DNA from 4 places in the Corynebacterium timonense genome. Region 1 is predicted to be linked to each of the others. Evidence: predicted binding sites of a transcription regulator. Region 1 holds the regulator's gene; each other region holds the start of a gene.
The links. The regulator LexA, encoded in region 1, represses DNA repair genes until DNA is damaged. The targets are predictions, from matches to a motif close to CGAACANNTGTTCG.
Positions count from the first base shown of each region.

Region 2: a site for LexA is predicted at 2,375-2,388, ahead of BLT81_RS07900 (HNH endonuclease signature motif containing protein). Genes of this name have one in related genera too.
Region 3: a site for LexA is predicted at 2,248-2,261, ahead of BLT81_RS06320 (HNH endonuclease signature motif containing protein). Genes of this name have one in related genera too.
Region 4: a site for LexA is predicted at 2,354-2,367, ahead of BLT81_RS07290 (DUF222 domain-containing protein). Genes of this name have one in related genera too.

Region 1 is NZ_LT629765.1:745,876-749,929, forward strand. It holds gene BLT81_RS03600 (uracil-xanthine permease family protein) at 1-64, shown strand, start outside; gene BLT81_RS03605 (DeoR/GlpR family DNA-binding transcription regulator) at 51-839, opposite strand; gene BLT81_RS03610 (HPr family phosphocarrier protein) at 969-1,235, opposite strand; gene lexA (transcriptional repressor LexA) at 1,301-1,987, opposite strand; gene BLT81_RS12910 (hypothetical protein) at 2,496-2,645, opposite strand; gene nrdR (transcriptional regulator NrdR) at 2,707-3,165, shown strand; gene hrpA (ATP-dependent RNA helicase HrpA) at 3,174-4,054, opposite strand, start outside.
Region 2 is NZ_LT629765.1:1,672,496-1,676,549, reverse strand. It holds gene BLT81_RS07905 (3'-5' exonuclease) at 1-569, shown strand, start outside; gene BLT81_RS07900 (HNH endonuclease signature motif containing protein) at 901-2,346, opposite strand; gene BLT81_RS07895 (hypothetical protein) at 2,582-3,103, shown strand; gene BLT81_RS07890 (PH domain-containing protein) at 3,133-3,504, shown strand; gene BLT81_RS07885 (restriction endonuclease) at 3,525-3,980, shown strand.
Region 3 is NZ_LT629765.1:1,338,771-1,342,824, reverse strand. It holds gene BLT81_RS06330 (HtaA domain-containing protein) at 1-485, opposite strand, end outside; gene BLT81_RS06325 (DUF3054 domain-containing protein) at 642-989, shown strand; gene BLT81_RS06320 (HNH endonuclease signature motif containing protein) at 986-2,230, opposite strand; gene coaA (type I pantothenate kinase) at 2,881-3,804, opposite strand; gene glyA (serine hydroxymethyltransferase) at 3,941-4,054, shown strand, end outside.
Region 4 is NZ_LT629765.1:1,545,552-1,549,605, forward strand. It holds gene BLT81_RS07275 (HNH endonuclease signature motif containing protein) at 1-622, opposite strand, end outside; gene BLT81_RS07280 (IS3 family transposase) at 658-1,584, opposite strand; AL1L pseudoknot at 1,474-1,602, opposite strand; gene BLT81_RS07285 (transposase) at 1,563-1,874, opposite strand; gene BLT81_RS07290 (DUF222 domain-containing protein) at 1,847-2,248, opposite strand; RNA gene ssrA (transfer-messenger RNA) at 2,538-2,917, opposite strand; gene BLT81_RS07300 (SDR family oxidoreductase) at 2,969-3,601, opposite strand; gene smpB (SsrA-binding protein SmpB) at 3,598-4,054, opposite strand, start outside.

The DNA of each region.
Region 1 (4,054 bases):
ATTCCGGACGCTCGGGGAGGGGCGCTACGACGGGTTCGAGAAGCCGGGAGCTACTCGCCGCTGACGACGACGAGCTCGATGCCGTGGTTCTCGAACTCAGCAAGCAAGGAGGCGGGGGCCGCGTCGTCGATGATGAGAACGTCGATGTCTGCCAGCCCGGCGAAGCTAACGAGATAGTCGGTGCCCAGCTTTGTCGAATCGCAGAGCACCACGACCTTACGTGCGTTGGTGATCATCGCGGCTTTGACGGCGGCCTCCTGCGGGTCCGCGGACGACAGGCCGTGATCAACAGTAAGGGCGTTCGTGCCGATGAACGCGACGTCGGCGGTCATGAGCGCCAGAGTGCGCAGAGGGGTGTCACCCACTACCGCCTGAGACAATGCTCGGACCGTCCCACCCAACAGCTGGACGTTGGTCATGCCCTCGCCGGAAAGCTCGAGCGCGACGGGGAGGGACCGGGTGACGATAGGCCAGGACGCTGCGCGAGGGTCGTCGACGAGCAGGGCGGCCAGGCTGCTGATCGTTGAACCAGAGTCGAGAAAGATCCCGTCCGTGGATTCATCCGGGAGGTAGTCGAGGGCGGCGCGCGCGATCGCCGTCTTCGCCCCCGACGAAGAGCGGTAACGCGCGTCCAGGGGCATCTCGGCGGTGAGGAACGACTGGCTAGCCACCGCGCCCCCGTGGACGCGGTGGACACTGCCCTCCTTGCTCAGCGCGGCAAGGTCGCGGCGGATGGTTTCCGCGGTGACGTCGAAACGCTCCGCGAGCGCGCTCACGCTGACCCGGCCTTCGATGGCGGTCAGCGACGCGATCTGGCGTTTACGTTCTTCTGCGTACATGCGTGGCCTCCGCGCGAAAAAATTGGGGCGTCACCGAGTGGAGCGCCGGTCACATTGTTTCAGAACTCGGAGAACACCACCGGAGGTGGGGGCGTCATGCCCGATTCCTACCCCCGAGTGGGGGTTGTGCTACTCGTCGAGATTGGAGGCGATGAGCTCGGCGATCTTCGTCACGGCTTCGGCGTTGTCGGAGGTCACGGTAACCTCGTCGCCGAACTCCGCGCCCATGGCCATGATCATGAGGGAGGAGGCGGCGTCGGCGCCGTCGTCCTCGTCGTCGCCCGCGAGGGTAAGCGTGATGTCTTCGTCATACTCGCCTGCCGCCTCGGCGATCACGGATGCGGGGCGGGCGTGGAGCCCGACGGTCGAGCCAACTTTGACGGTTGTAGAAGCCATGGTGCGGCACCTTTCTGCTGAAAATATGTCGGCGTTGCGTACCCCGCCCAGTGTAAGGGGGCGGGCTACAGCGTGCGGAAAACCGAGACAACGCGCCCCATAATCTGCGCCTCATCTCCGTTGATGGGGGAGAACGCGTCGTTGTGGGGCAGAAGCCACACGCCGGTGGAATCGCGGTGGAACTCCTTGACGGTCGCCTCGCCGTCGAGAAGCGCGGCGACGAACTCGCCTTCCTCGGCGACCGGCTGCGAGCGGACAACCACCCAGTCCCCATCGAGGATGCCAGCGTCGCGCATGGATTCGCCGACGACGCGGAGCATGAACAGCTCGCCGTCGCCGAGCAGCTCATCGGGGAGGGGGAGGTAGCTGTCCACGTTCTGCTCGGCGAGAATCGGCGAGCCCGCAGCAATCTGGCCGACGACCGGGATGTAGCGGGCAGGGGAAACGTCCTCAGGGGTCTCCGTCTGCGGGCTCGTCTTCGGCCCTTTTTTCGGGGCCTCAGGCAGATGGCGCAGGTCCACTGCGCGCGGCTTGTTCGGGTCGCGCCGCAGAAAACCCTTCTTCTCGAGCTCCTTGAGCTGGTACGCCACGGAGGAAGTCGACTGCAGCCCCGCGGCGTCGCCGATCTCACGGATGCTGGGCGGGTAGCCGCGCAGGACCACGGCGTCACGAATGACCTCGAGGATGCGGCGCTGCCGGTCCGACAGAACGCTGGTGTCGAGGGTGGTGGGGTCGTACTTTTTGCGTGCCATGTTCCTTGCCTTGAGGGGTCTGTGAAGTTCGTGTCGTGAGTGCCTGTCCGGGCGCCGCGCGCCGTGCGGGAGGGGTAGTAACCCACCCGGCGCTTGATGCCGTAGCGGCGTCTGCGTCGTGTCCCAAAATAGCAGATGTGGCAAGGGTGTTCGAGATTTATGGCTCATGTCTGGACACGTGCGTGTTCGACTGCTATAAATCGAACATGAGAGCGGAAGTCGAACATCCGAGCGAGGGTGCGGGCGACGTGTCCGCTCGGTTTTTACTCTGAGTGCACGATCCACCGTCGCAAGAAAGTGAGACAGAAATGACCATCATCGCACCTCGTCACACCGCCGTCGCGCCGAACAACGCGCAGCGCTCACGGTGCCCGGTCCCGGCCGCTGTCTGGGACATCCCCGACGTCTCGGTTCGCAACGCGCGCGGCGGCGCCGTGCGCAGCCTCGGGGGCGATGTTCGAACGGGAGATTGTTCGAACGAGGGGCCGGATAGTGTACAGGGGACCGTTCACTTATCCCGCCACGAATCCCGGGCGAGCGCCTTGATGGGCGCCGGGTTCGGGCTTGCGCTGCTGGTGGGGTCGGCGCTTGGTGGGATCCTCGACACGTCGCCGGAGCCCGCTGTCCCGGCGAGCGCACCGAGTACATCGTTTGCCACGTCGGGGCGCTAGGTTGCCACGCTCGTCCGAAAGCGTGAGGGCGAGGTAGACTCACTCCCCGTGTATTGCCCGTTTTGCCACAATGAACAGTCCCGCGTGATGGACTCCCGCGTCGTCGACAGCGGCGCGGCGATCAGGCGGCGCCGCGAATGCACCGAATGCGGCGGGCGTTTTACCACCGTGGAAAAAGCCGTGCTTACCGTAGTGAAGCGCAACGGCGTAAGCGAGCCGTTCGACCGCGACAAACTCATCGTCGGCGTGCGGCGAGCCTGCCAGGGGCGGGACGTCTCGGACGACGCGCTGAAACGGCTCGCGCAGCAGGTCGAGGAGACCGTGCGTAGCCACGGCAGCTCCCAGGTCAATGCCAACGACATCGGATTGGCCGTGCTCGAGCCGTTGCGCGTGCTCGACGAGGTCGCCTACCTACGGTTCGCCTCCGTGTACAAATCCTTCGAATCCGCCGAAGACTTCGAATCCGAAATTCGCCTCATGCGACGTAAGGACCGAGAAGACTTCTAAGCGCGCCCTTACGCTAGCTTCTCGATCATCTTCTCCACGCGCCTTTGGCTCACAGGCTCCGCCGTCCCCAATCGTTGCGCGAAGAGGCTGACCCGGAGCTCCTCGATCCTCCAGACGACGTCCTTGTACGCCGCGGTCTTCTCCCGCCCAGCGGGCAGGCGCGACATTTTCGCTTTCAGCGTTTTCTTCACCGAATCGATCACCGCCTGGCGCTCGGCGTCCCGGTCGGGATCGCGGCCCATGTCCTCCAGTCGAATGCGCATCGCTTCGACGTAGCGCGGCACGTGCTGCAGGCGCTCGACGCCGTGGACCGTGATCGCGTGCGGAGGAAGGTAAAAGTTCAGCTGGGAGCGCATGTCGTCGATCGCCGGCCCCTCCCAGGAGCGCAGCTCATCGCGCATGGAGGACCACTCCACAAGAGCCGGGGCGACAGCGACAACCGCGCGGCGAACGGCACCGGCGACGCCGGGCGTGACGTGTTTGACGAGGGCGTCGAAGTCTTCCGGGGTGCGTACTGGGCCGCCGTGGGCCATCATCAAGTCACGCACGGCGGCAACACGAGCGTCGTCGACGAGCCCCTGAGCACCTCCGTGCGGGTAGTTGTCCACGGCGACCTTCTGCCGCAGCGGCAGACCTTTCATCATCTGATTCGCGTTGACCGTCACCTCACGCAGCAACAATGTCAGCGTGGCGGTGACCATGGACGCGTCGGCCGCTGCCTTCGTCGGGTGGACGGTCACCTTCACGCCTTCCGGCGTGGCCTCAAGGGCGGGGTAGGCGTCGACGGTGTTGCCGTCGATGGTGGCGTGCACCGTCTCGGCGACGTCGCCCAGATTCTCTCGGGTCCACTCCGTCACGACCCCAGACTCGGAGCGGCGGCTCGCTTTGG
Region 2 (4,054 bases), 930 kb from region 1:
CGCTTGTCGACGGCACAGTGACCCGCAGCCACACCCGCGACGAGCTGCTCGAGGGCGACCCGCAGGAGGCGAAGCACCTCTACAAGCGCGACGGGGTGTGGCAGCTCCTCGTGACCGTCACTCGCGACCACCTGCGGGGCTCGGGGTTTCTTCTTCCGCGGGCCGTGGCGGCCTTGTACAACGCGCGCGTCGACGGGGAAACGCAGGTGCCCAGCCGGCTGGGTCCTTACACCATTCGCGTGAACCGGCTCCGCCAGGCGTCGGGCTCCACGATCCGCCGCTTCCTCGAGGAGCTCGGCGTTCAGCTCGGCGACAGGGTGTGGCTGACGTTTGAGCCTGAGCGTTTCGACGTCACCGCGGCGCCGCCACACGACGACACGCTGGGCGGCCTCGCCGGCCTGCTGTCGTCGATGGGCCTCGACCCCGATTTGGCCGCGGACCCGGACGCGGCCCTGGGCCGGATTAACCAGGCGCTTGGGCTGGAGGCCAGCGCCCCGCGCCGCCGCACGACCGCGGTGTTCCGGCACCGCTACCAGGACGAGTGGGCCGACATCGTCCGCGCGCTGTAGGAGCTTCGCGTTCCAGCCAACTGGGCAAGGCACCGACGCGGCCGCGCCACCTCGAGGAACGTGCGTGCTGTGCGCTTTTGCCTTTCCCGGTCCGGGTGAGGGGGGCGGCGGAACTGGCGGCCTCGGCCGCTCGTGGCTGTGGGTATGAAAGCGGCACGAGCGAGGTATTCTGCGCGGTCGCGTTTTACGATGCGCGTGGGCGTGAGATCTCGGCCCACTCCCGTACAGGCCAAGAACGAAACAGTTCCGAATGAGTGGAGTATCGCTTCCGGCGACGTGGGCGTTTCACGGCACGGGGAGTCCGCGCAGCGCGGGGCTGCGCGTCGAAGGTTTACGACGGGTCGGTGAACAGGGGTGGGTCCCCTCCGGCCGGTTGCGGGTAGCGCGGCGCGCGGTGGCGCAGCCGCAGGCCGGGGGCGTGGGTGGCGTCGTCGGTGTTGTTGAAGTGGATCGTCCCGTCCGGGTGAGCAACTCCGACGCGCTCGCTTCTCGGGTCCCGTTGCGTGTGTCTGAGGCCGCCGGAGAAGTCGCGGTTGTCATTGTTGCACCGGTGGTGCTGCCTGCACAGGCCGACCAGGTTCTCGATGTCGGTCGGCCCTCCGCCCGCGTAGGGGATGAGGTGGTGGATCTCCAGCTCGCTGAAGGGGGTGGTGCAGCCCTCCCAGGCGCAGACGCCCTGGGCGGCGAGGAGGACGAGGCGCTGGGGCAGGTTCGCCAGGCGGGTCTTGCCGATGGAAAGCGGCATGCCGATGGCTCTGTCGAACTGGACGATGAAGTCCGAGCCGGACAGTCCGAGACGCAGCAGGTCGTAGCAGTTGATGTCGATGCCCGTGTTCGTGGAGAAACGCGTGGCGTAGTCGGCTTCCGCGAGATCGTCGAGGGTGATGGAGACGACCACGGAGGCCGCGCCCTGGGCGGATCCGGTGTTCCCTGCACTGGAGCGGGTGGACTCGTAGTGGTTGAAGATGGCTGCAAGCTGGTCGAAGCGGCGCTGCGCCGGCGTGCGAGAGTCCTTGTCCGCCTGGTCCTCCGGCAGGTTGCTTCCCGGGCGCAGGCCCGCGTCGAGGAGAGCTTTGATCAGCGCGGCCTCCCCGGCTGGCGCCGTGATGGTGATGTCGCACGAACCGTCGGTGCGTTGTGCGCCGATGTGCGCGGACCGGTTGCGGTAGGGCCCGCGGGGGTCTTTGGGGCGGTCGGGTTTGGGTGCCCGGGCGTTCGCCTGGTCGACGCGGCGGCGCACCCAGCGTCGCAGATCCTCGGGGCTCCTCCCCGCCGCAGCGTCGAGAGCGTCGGCGAGCAGCTGCGCCCGGTTCGGGCTGGCACCGGGGAGCAGGGCCTCGAGCTCCCGGTCGATGATGCGCTGTTTTTCGGCGGAAACTTCCCCGGCGCGGTCTTGTGCGCGTCGGCGGTCCTTCTTCTCTTTTTCGTCGTGGTTGGGCTCGTCGGTTGAGTCAGGGGTATCGGGCGCGGGCTCGGGAGGGGCGTAAAGCTTCCGGCCGCGCGAGAGCCGGCTGTAGGCCTCGGACCGGGAGATGCCGAGTTTCTCGGTCAGGTAGGCGGTGGGGTATCGCGAGCCGACGCTGCGGCCAGCATCGTCGCGCTCGCAAATATAGGCGAAGGCGGCGTCGATGGCAGCCTTGGTGTTGGCGATGCGTTCGAGGCGCTCCATCTGGCAGTGCACGTCGGCGAAGGCGAGCGTATCGGGGTCGGCGAACAGGCTGGATAGGTCGTCGAAAAGCGATTCGAGCTGGTCGTTGATCCTGCTGAGCTTGTCCATTTCACCCCCTTGGTTACGAACCCATAATAGCACGCATGTTCGGTGGGTCAAGGTTTTCTTCGAAAGAATTCTCGCAGGCGTCAATTGGCGCCGGTGAACTGGGATTTCGAAAGTTGTTCGAACGGTGCGCGGTCCATGTCCGGACCGTGTTCTACGGTGATCGCAGCGAACAACAGAGCCGGGGAGCCACCACGGCCTGACCGCCTGACCCGGCACCCACCCAAGGAGAGACAACATGTCTGAACGCGGCGGACAGGAAACGTTCGACCGGTCCCCGGATGTGTTGGAACCGCGTGAGCTGCTCGAGGGTGTCGAGAAGCTTCGCGGCAACCTGGCTGGCGGGTACAGACCTGCCTGGCGCGAGGCGGAGAAGCAGGGGAACGGCGTAATCGCCCTCGGTTTCCCCACCTACCCCAGGTGGTTGTGGAACGGAATCTGGTGCGGGATCTACCTGACCGAATTTCTCGGCATCGACTGGCAGCGCCACCGCGACGACTTCCGCTTCATCAGCGAACGGGAAGCGGAGAGCTTCGACCTCGAACAGCTGGCCACGTGGTTCGTCGTCTTCGGCAACCGCGAGCGCATGTCGGAGGGCTTGATCGGGAAGGGCGCCGAAGACGGCACGCTCTATCTCATCGCGCGCGAGCTTTACGACGTCATCACCTCCGATCGCCGTATGATGTCAGCGATCGTCGGCAGCGATTGGACAGCCGAGCGCCAGAGGCGTGCGGAGCGCTCCTACCGCGAACAGGACTAATTCGAGTACCCATCTGAAAAGGAGAACACATGGAAACCGCAGCCATTACCGAGTGGACGTTCGTGCAGGAAATCGCGATCCCCGACGATGTCTCCACCATGCTCGTGCCCGGCGAGCAGGCCATCGTGGCCTTCAAAACCTTCCGCGACAGCGCCATCTTCACCAGCCACCGCCTCATCGTCCGCGACGCGCAGGGCATTCGCGGCAAGAAGGTGGAGGTCTACTCGCTGCCGTACTCGGCGATCAACATGTGGTCCACCGAAAACGCCGGCACGCTCGACTTCAACGCGGAGATCGAGCTGTGGACGCGCGCCGGAAAGATCAAGATCAAGGTCGGCCGCGACCTCGATGTGCGCCGCATCGACATGCTGATCAGCCAGGCCGTGTTGGGGGCGGTGTAAAAGAAGTAAGGAAAGTTGCAATGGTGGAAAAACGTATCTGGGGCCTGCACAACGACGCGCTCAAAGAAGAGCTGGTCGAACAGGGCTTTGTCAGCATCGGTTGGGATGAACTGGGTGACCTACGACGCCTGCCGGGTGGCCGTGACGGAATTAAAGCGGAACTGTCTCGTCTGAATCCTGAGGATTCCACGGGGCGGATCAACACCCGCGCGGGCGTCATCTACAGGTTTGCCCATGTCATGAAACCCGGGGAACTCATCGTTGCTCCCTACAAACCGGACAGCACAATCAACATTGGTCGCGTCACCGGTGATTACTACTACGAAGCGGAAGCACCCCTTCACCGTCACCGTCACCGGGTTGAATGGCTCAAGATCGGTATAGCGCGCAATGAGTTCAGCCAAGGTGCCCTGTATGAATTGGGCGCAGCGATCACGTTGTTCACGGTGCGGCGACATGGTTCGCCCCGGGTTTAATGGAGGGTAGGAATGTGGAAAAGGAGCCCTACACATGCCCTCGAAGTACACTCCTTAAGTTGAAGCAGCGCGCC
Region 3 (4,054 bases), 590 kb from region 1:
TCCTGCGTGAACTCCACCACGCCCTCCTTGGCCATGGTGCCTGTGGTGTAGCCGTCGACAAGCAAAAGCTCGTTGTCAAAGTCGATGGTCGGGTTCGAGATCCGCACGTTGAGGATTCCGCCGTACTTGTACCAGGCGACCGCGCCGTCGAAATGGAGCTTCCCGCGTGGCGACGCCACATTGATGCTCTGGCCGGGTCGAACCTTCCACATGAGGCTGCGTGAGTGCTCGAGGAGGTCCACCTGCGTGCGGGTTTCGCCCTCGTCTCCGACGAGGGTCGTTCCCACGTAGTCGCGGAAGGAGCGGCGGAAATCCCAGTTCGCGTACGCTGCAGCGATGGGGGCGGCTTGGTCCTGGGTGCTGGTGCTGGCGACAGCGTCGGTGTGCGTGGTGCTCTCGGTGCCGGAGGCGGGGGTGACGTGCCCGACGGCGAGGGCAACGGCGAGAGCGGTGGACACCGCGGCCTTCCGCGTGAATGGGCCCATAGATACTTCCTTTCCAGGTTAGGTTAGGCTTTACTTAAGCCGGAAATGAGCATACATGTGGCGCTGCTGCCGTCGTCCATCAGGTTAGGTTAGGCTCCGCTGAATTATCGACGGAGCGAGCGGAGCTTTCAGTGGTCCTAGTTGTACTTCCCTGTCATGTTGCACAAGCCCTACGCCATCGCTGCCGATTTCGTTGCCATCGCTGCCTTCGCCCTTCTCGCCCGCGCCGCTCACCAGATCGAAGAGATGCCGTTGACGTTTCTTGGTTGGCTCGAGACCTTTGTTCCCTTCGGCGTCGGCCTGGCCCTTGCGTGGCTTGCGGTGCGGCGCAACACGGGGTGGTTGATTTGGCTGATCACCCTGGTCGTCGGCCTGATCATGTGGGGTTTCTCCCGTGACAAGCTGCCTCACTGGTCCTTCGTTGTCGTCACCGGTGCCACCTGCGCCCTGCTCATGCTCGGCTGGCGTGGCATCGCGAAGCTCGTGCTGGCGAGGCGCTTTTAGACCCAGCTGAGCTCGTTGTACTCCTCCAGCGTCCGGGCGTCGTCGTTGCGCACCGGCAGCCCGCGGTCTGTGCTGACGTAGCGCACCCCGCCCGGGCCCAGGAAATGAAAGTCCCCACCGTCGCGCAAAATGGTGATGCGGTTGTCGCTGACGAGGCTGTGGCACGCCGAACACAACGGCAGCAAGTTGTCCAGGTCCGTCGGCCCGCCATCAGCCCAGTCGTGGACGTGGTGCATTTCTATAAAGCGCGTGTGACTGCACCCGGGCATCGCGCACTGGTGACGCCACATGAGCATCAGCGCGTTGACCTGGGCGTCGGAGGCAAGCCGAAACGCGCGCCCACTGTTGAGCACCAGCCCTGTGTCGTCGACCCTGTTGAGCCGGTAGGAGGCGTTGGCGAGGAAGTTTTTCACCGCCTCTGAAGGCGCACCAGGGTTGTAGGGCAGGTAGGCCTTGCCGTCGGTGGTCATAACGACATTGACATGCGCCCCGGGTGCGCGCAACGGGTTACGCGGCCGCGACAACGTCATGTTCACCATGCCCATGAACGCGCTGACCAGCACTTCCCCGATGGGCAGGCCGAAACCGGAGCAGCCGCGTGTTTTCTTATCCTGGCGGTCCATTTCAGCGTCGATACGCTCCGGATCCACTGTCCCGTCGTTGCCTGCTAAGGATGTCCAGTCCACGTCGTGCCAGGCGAGTTCCCCGACCTTCATCGCCGCCATCACACGCGCGCCTTCCGCCGCGTTGAAGTCCGCCCACAGCTTTATACGCCCATCCGGCGCGGCTTTTAGACGCACGTAGGACGTCCTCGTCGCTTTCTTTGCTGGCTGGCGGAATTGCAGCAGCGCGATCTCCAACTCGTGAAACGTCATGGTGCAGGCCAGCTCCACCAGCTCAGCCTCGTTGTCCTTTGTGAGCAGCGGCAGTATCAATCTGACCTTGGAGTAGTTTGTTCGCCCCTCCAAGAATGCTTGTGCCATCACCTCGAAGCGCAGCATTGCGCGGGCAACCCTGACGTACTCGTGGGCGGTGGAGTTCGGCACCGCGATGCTCCTAACAAGCCATAATGCGGTCGTTTGTGCGCCGAACTGGGGGGCGAGCCCGAGGACGTCGAAAAGTGCTATGGCGTAGAGTATCTGCGCCTTGCGGCGCGAGAATACGCCGAACCCTTTTTCGATGGTGTGCGCGATATGCAAGGGTGCGCTGTCCCTGCTGACGGTGGTTGGTGGTGTGTCCATTGCTCCCCCAAGCGTGTCGATCGTGTGTTTGATTGACAGTATAACGACGCGTCGGACATGTGGGTTGAGCTGGATAAAGGCAGCTTTTCGACGTTTGTATAGCGCGCGTGTTTGAGCGGGGCGGACTATGCAATGCGTACCGATCAACGCCCGACCGTCGAGCGCCCGGCTATGCAATGCAGACCGATCAGCGCCCGACCACCAAGCGCACCGACTATGCACTGCAGACCGATCAACCCCCCGAGCGCCAAGCGCCCCGACTATGCAATGCAGACCGATCAACCCCCGAGCGCCAAGCGCCCCGACTATGCAATGCAGACCGATCAACCCCCCGAGCGCCAAGCGCACCGACTATGCAATGCAGACCGATCAACCCCCCGAGCGCCAAAACTATGCAATGCATACATGTCGGCCCCGAAGCGGACGGGCCCGAAACTATGCAATGCAGACCGATCAACCCCCCCGACCACCTAGCGCCGCGACTATGCAATGCATACGGGGCACCCCAACCGTCAAGTGCACCGGCTATGCAATGCATACACCCCGGCCCCAAGCGGACGGGCCCGAAACTATGCAATGCATACGGACCGACTCCCTGTCAGTGCTCACACGTTCACAACCTGCCGAGGAAGTACATCTAGTGCTCGGGGCTACAGCTTGCGCATGCGCACGCGCTCGACGGAGTGGTCGGGGCCCTTGCGGAGCACGAGGGAGGCGCGCACCCGCGTGGGAAGGATGTTTTCGACGAGGTTCGGCAGGTTGATGGACTGCCAAATCTCGCGCGCCTCCCGCGTGGCCTGCTCGTCGTCGAGATCGGCGAAGCGGGCGAAGTGGGCGCCGGGCTGGCGGAAGGCGGTGGTGCGCAGCTTGAGGAAGCGGTCGATGTACCACTGCTCGATGTGTTCGGTGGCGGCGTCGACGTAGAGGGAGAAGTCAAACAGGTCGGAGACCATGAGCGTCGGGCCCGTCTGCAGAACGTTCAACCCCTCGAGGATGAGGATGTCCGGCTGGCGCACGACCTGGTACTCGCCGGGGACGATGTCGTAGGCGTTGTGCGAGTAGACGGGCGCAAGCACCTCGCGGTTGCCCGACTTGACCTCGGTGACAAACCGCATGAGCCGGCGCCGGTCGTAGGATTCCGGGAAGCCTTTGCGGCCCATGAGCTTGCGCTCGCGCAGGACGGTGCCAGGGTAGAGGAACCCGTCGGTGGTCACGAGATCGACCCGGGGGTGGGACTCCCAGCGCTGGAGCAGCACTTGGAGGACGCGCGCGGTGGTGGATTTGCCCACAGCGACTGAGCCTGCGAGGCCGATGACGTAGGGCACGTGGATGGGCGCGCCGATGAAGGTCTCCGTGGCCGCGGTAAGCTTCTGTCGCGCCAGAACTTGCAGGTGGATCAGGCGTGAGACGGGGAGGTAGATCTCGGAAACCTCGTTCAGGTCGAGGTTCTCGCCGATGCCGCTGAGTTGGACCACCTCGTCCTCGGTGAGGACCTGGGGCCACGCAGCGCGCCTCTTGCGCCACGCTTCTCGCGGGAAATCAACGTAGGGGCCGGACTCAACAGCACGGGACATGAACACCATTGTGTCATTCTTAGAATAAGCGCGGAAAAGTGGGTGCCGGCAGTTCCTTCGATGAATATACTGCTTGGTACGCCCATTTTTGGGGGCGTGTCTGCAAATAAGAAATCCACCGAAAGGACTCGAGCACGTGTCTGACGACCTCCGCTACCAAGATCTTGCCTCATTCGACCCCGAAGTCCACGAGGCCATCCGCAACGAGCTCGGGCGTCAGCGCGAGACGCTGGAGATGATCGCATCCGAA
Region 4 (4,054 bases), 800 kb from region 1:
GGCTGCGCCACATGAGCATCAGCGCGTTGATCTGGGCGTTGGTGGCAAGGCGGAACGCGCGTCCAGTGTTGAGCACGAGTCCGGTGCCGTCGACCCGGTTGATCCGGTAGTGAGCGTTGGCGAGGAAACTCTTGACGGCGTCGGAGCCGGCACCGGGGTTCAGCGGCAGGTAGGCGCGCCCGTCGGTGGTCATCACGATGTTGACGTGGGCGCCCGGAGCACGCAGCGGGTTGTTGGGTTGCGACAAAGTGATGTTGATCATGCCCATAAACGCGCTCAGCAGGGCGTCGGCGGTGGGCTGGCCGTACATGGAGGGGGCGGCTGCCAAGCGTTGGGGGTCGAGGACGCCGTCGGCGCCTGTCAGTGTGGACCAGTCGACGCTGCGCCAAGCGAGTTCGCCGGTTTTCAGCGCGGCCATGAGGCGGGCAGCTTCTGCCGGGCTGAAGTTGGCCCACAGGCTGAGGCGCCCGTTGGGGCGTGGGGCGACGCGTACGTAGGAACGCGCCGCTGGCTGAGGGGCGCCGTTGCGGTGTGCGAGGAGGGCGAGTTGGAGGTCGCTATAGGTCAGGGTGCGGGCGAGATCAACGAGTTCGTGTTCGTTGCTGTCGTCGAGGTGTGTCAAGCCCCGAGTTTTGTAGAGGGTCCTATTGTTGTCGATTAGGCCGCTTGGGTGTTCGCGGCGGTGTATTCCTGATGGACCTGGCTCGGTGGGCGGTACCCCAGCGCCGAGTGCACACGGCGGTTGTTGTACCAGCCGACCCATGTCGACGTCGCGACGAGAACATCTCGCAGTGCCGGCCAGGTCCTACGGTCGATGAGTTCAGCTTTGAACACTGAGTTCAGCGCTTCTGCCATCGCGTTGTCGTAGGAGTCTCCCCGCGAGCCAACCGATGCGATAACCTGCGACTGGGCCAAGGTCTCTCCGTAGACGACCGACCTGTACTGCACGCCCCTGTCTGAGTGATGGATCAGACCGGAGACATCTTCACCGGCGCGCAGGCGCGCTGACAAGGCCATGTCAAGTGCGTCTTTAGCCAGCGATGTGCGCATGTGGTTGGTGATCTGCCAGCCAACAATCTCCCGGGTATACGCGTCGAGAACGAACGAGGCATACACCCACCCGACACGCGTGGGGATGTATGTGATATCCGCGACCCACAGCCGGTTCGGCGCATCGACACAAAAGTCGCGCTCGACCAAGTCGACTGGGCAGTTATCGGGGGCAGCGCTGCGGGTCGAGGGCTTTTTCTTCCGGCGCCGGATACCACGGATGCCTTCGAGTGCCATGAGGCGCTCAACGGTGCACCGGGCGACGTGACCGAAGTCACCTTGGCGATTGATCTCAGCCCATAGTTTGCGCGCTCCATAGCAGGAGTAGTTGTCGTCGTAGATGGCACGCAACGCTTTGCGTAGTTGTCGGTCGCGGATAGATCGAGATGATTCAGGCCGGGATTTGTAGGCGTAGTAGGTGCTCAGGGCGATTTTCGCGTCGGTTGCCGCCAAGGCGCGAATAATCGGCTCGACCCCGAACTCCTCCCGGTTGTCGTCGATGAACCGGACGACTACGTGTGTGGGCGCTCGCACTCCGCCGCGAAAAAAGCTGATGCTCTTTTCAAAATCTCGTTGGCGCGCTTCGCTTCAATCAGTTCAGCTCGCAGTCTGCGGTTCTCCGCTGCACAATCCACCGATTCAGCCGGGGTTGCCGCGCCGGATTGTTTATGAGCGCGGACCCAGCCGCGCAGAGTTTCCTTGCTCATTCCGAGCTCGACAGCGATGCGGGATATCGCACCACGAGACGTGTCAGGGTCAGCTTGCGCGTGCAGCACCAGTTCGATGGCGCGCTGCTTCAACTCAGGCGTGTACTTCGAGGGCATGTGTAGGGCTCCTTTTCCAAATTCCTACCCTCTATTAAACCCGGGGCGAACCAGTGAACGGTGAGCAGTCGGGCCTTGGAGTAGGTGATCTCGCCGTTGCGGAACGCGGCGGCCATGACTGGGAAACCGTGCATGGCGCGGGCGATCTTGACGTACTCGTGGGCGGTGGAGGTGGGGATATCGAGAGTGCGGATCAGCCATGTAGCAGTGGTGCGGGCGCCGAAGTGAGACGCGAGGTTGTTGGCGTCGAAAAGCGCGATGGCCCAGAGTGTGTGCGCTTTGCGGCGGGTCACCATGCCGAAGGCGTGTTCGATGGCTGCGGCGATGTCGGCAGGTGCACTTTCGCAGCTGATAGTGGTGGGTGGTGTGGTCATGAGCAAGGCCCCCGTCAGTGTCGATCGTGTGTGTGAATACGACTGTAGCAAGGCCACCGGACATGGGGCGTGGCCTGCTGTTATGCAGGGCGAAAGCCGAGTTATAAAACACACGTTTGAGACGGTCTCGGGGGGCAAAAAGTCCGCAATGCGGACCCGAGGGGAGGTGGCAAGCAGGCAATGCACCTGCGCAAAAAGTCCGCAATGCGGACCCCTCCCCCACTGCGACGCTCTGTGGCGCCGACTCGCATGCACAAACCCCCGGCCGTGATATGGCCGGGGGTTACCGCGGTGGAGATGCCGGGAATTGAACCCGGGTCCTCCGTCACCGCACCAGGGCTTCTCCGTGCGCAGTTTGCGCTACGCCTCTACTCGGCCCTCCGGATCAGGCAAACATGTCCGGATGACGGGCCCAGTTGGTGGAAAAAGTCCCTTCCGCGCCCCACCAACAAGGCCGGAAGGCAAGTCCCCTGAGTCGATGCCAGGTACCGGGACGGGGACAAGCCCGGCCTGACAGACACGCGGTCGCTACTTAGGCAGCGAGGGCGTAGTCACGCTGAGAGTTCTTCTCTGCGTTTATTGTTTGCTGCGACGCTTACGGTGGTCTCCAGCCTGCACCGGCACGCTTCCCCTGGTTTGATCAACGGAGTCGAAACCAAAATCATCCCCATTGCCTACGGCGGGATATGCAGTGACCGTAGGAGAAATTACTCTAGCCGGTTAGGGCGCAATGCGCAAGAACTCGACGGTCGCGTCCGCATCGACGGCCAGCCGGACGGCCCTGGCCACGGCGGTGGCGGGCATCTTCGGGCCGTTCTCGTCGGCGGCGAGCATGTCCGTATCGGTGCGGCCCGGGTGCACGGAGGTCACACGGATGCGCCCCCGCTCCTCTTCCCGCAGGGCATCGGTGAATCCGCGCAGCGCGAACTTGGAGGCGCAGTACGCTGTGGCGTTTTCGATGCCCGTGAAGCCGGCGCCCGAGTTAATCGTGATCAACAGGCCGTTCGAGCGGCGCAGCGCGGGCAGCAACGCCCGGGTGAGCTCGATGCCGGCGAAGACGTTGACCTCGAAAGTGTCGCGCCATTGGGCGTCGCTCAGCTCGGCGAAGCTCCCCTTCGGGAAAACGCCCGCGGCATGGACGAACACGTCGAGGGCGTCAATCTCGGCGGCCGCGTGGCGGATGGCGACCGGGTCGCGCAGGTCCACCTCGAAGGGCTCCGCGGAGGGCAGCTGCGCCACGATGCCGCTCGCGTCGCTGCTCGCCCCCGCCAGGATGTGGTGGTCGGAGGAGAGTTCCTCGGCGATCGCGCGGCCGATGCCTCGCGACGCCCCGGTGATGAGAGCCTTCTTCATGCTTTAATCCCCTTGAACTTGCGGCCGAGGTCACGGGCGATCTCCCGGTCCTCGGTGCGGCGTTTGATGGCCTGGCGCTTATCGTAGTCCTGCTTACCCTGGGCGAGCCCCAACTCCACCTTGACCTTTCCCTCCTTGAGGTACAGGGACAAGGGCACAAGCGTGCGGTTGCCGTCCTTGATCTTGCCCTCGAGCGAGTCGATCTCTCGGCGGTGCAACAACAGCTTGCGCGTGCGCCGAGGGCTGTGGTTCGTCCACGAGCCGCGCGAGTACTCCGGGATGTGGAGGTTGCGCAGCCACACCTCGCCTCTGTCCACTGTGGCGAAGGCTTCGACGAGGCTGGCACGCCCCTCTCGCAGCGACTTGATCTCGGTGCCCACGAGGGCGATGCCCGCCTCGTAGGTGTCCAGGATCGTGTAATCGTGGCGCGCCTTTCGGTTGGAGGCGATGACC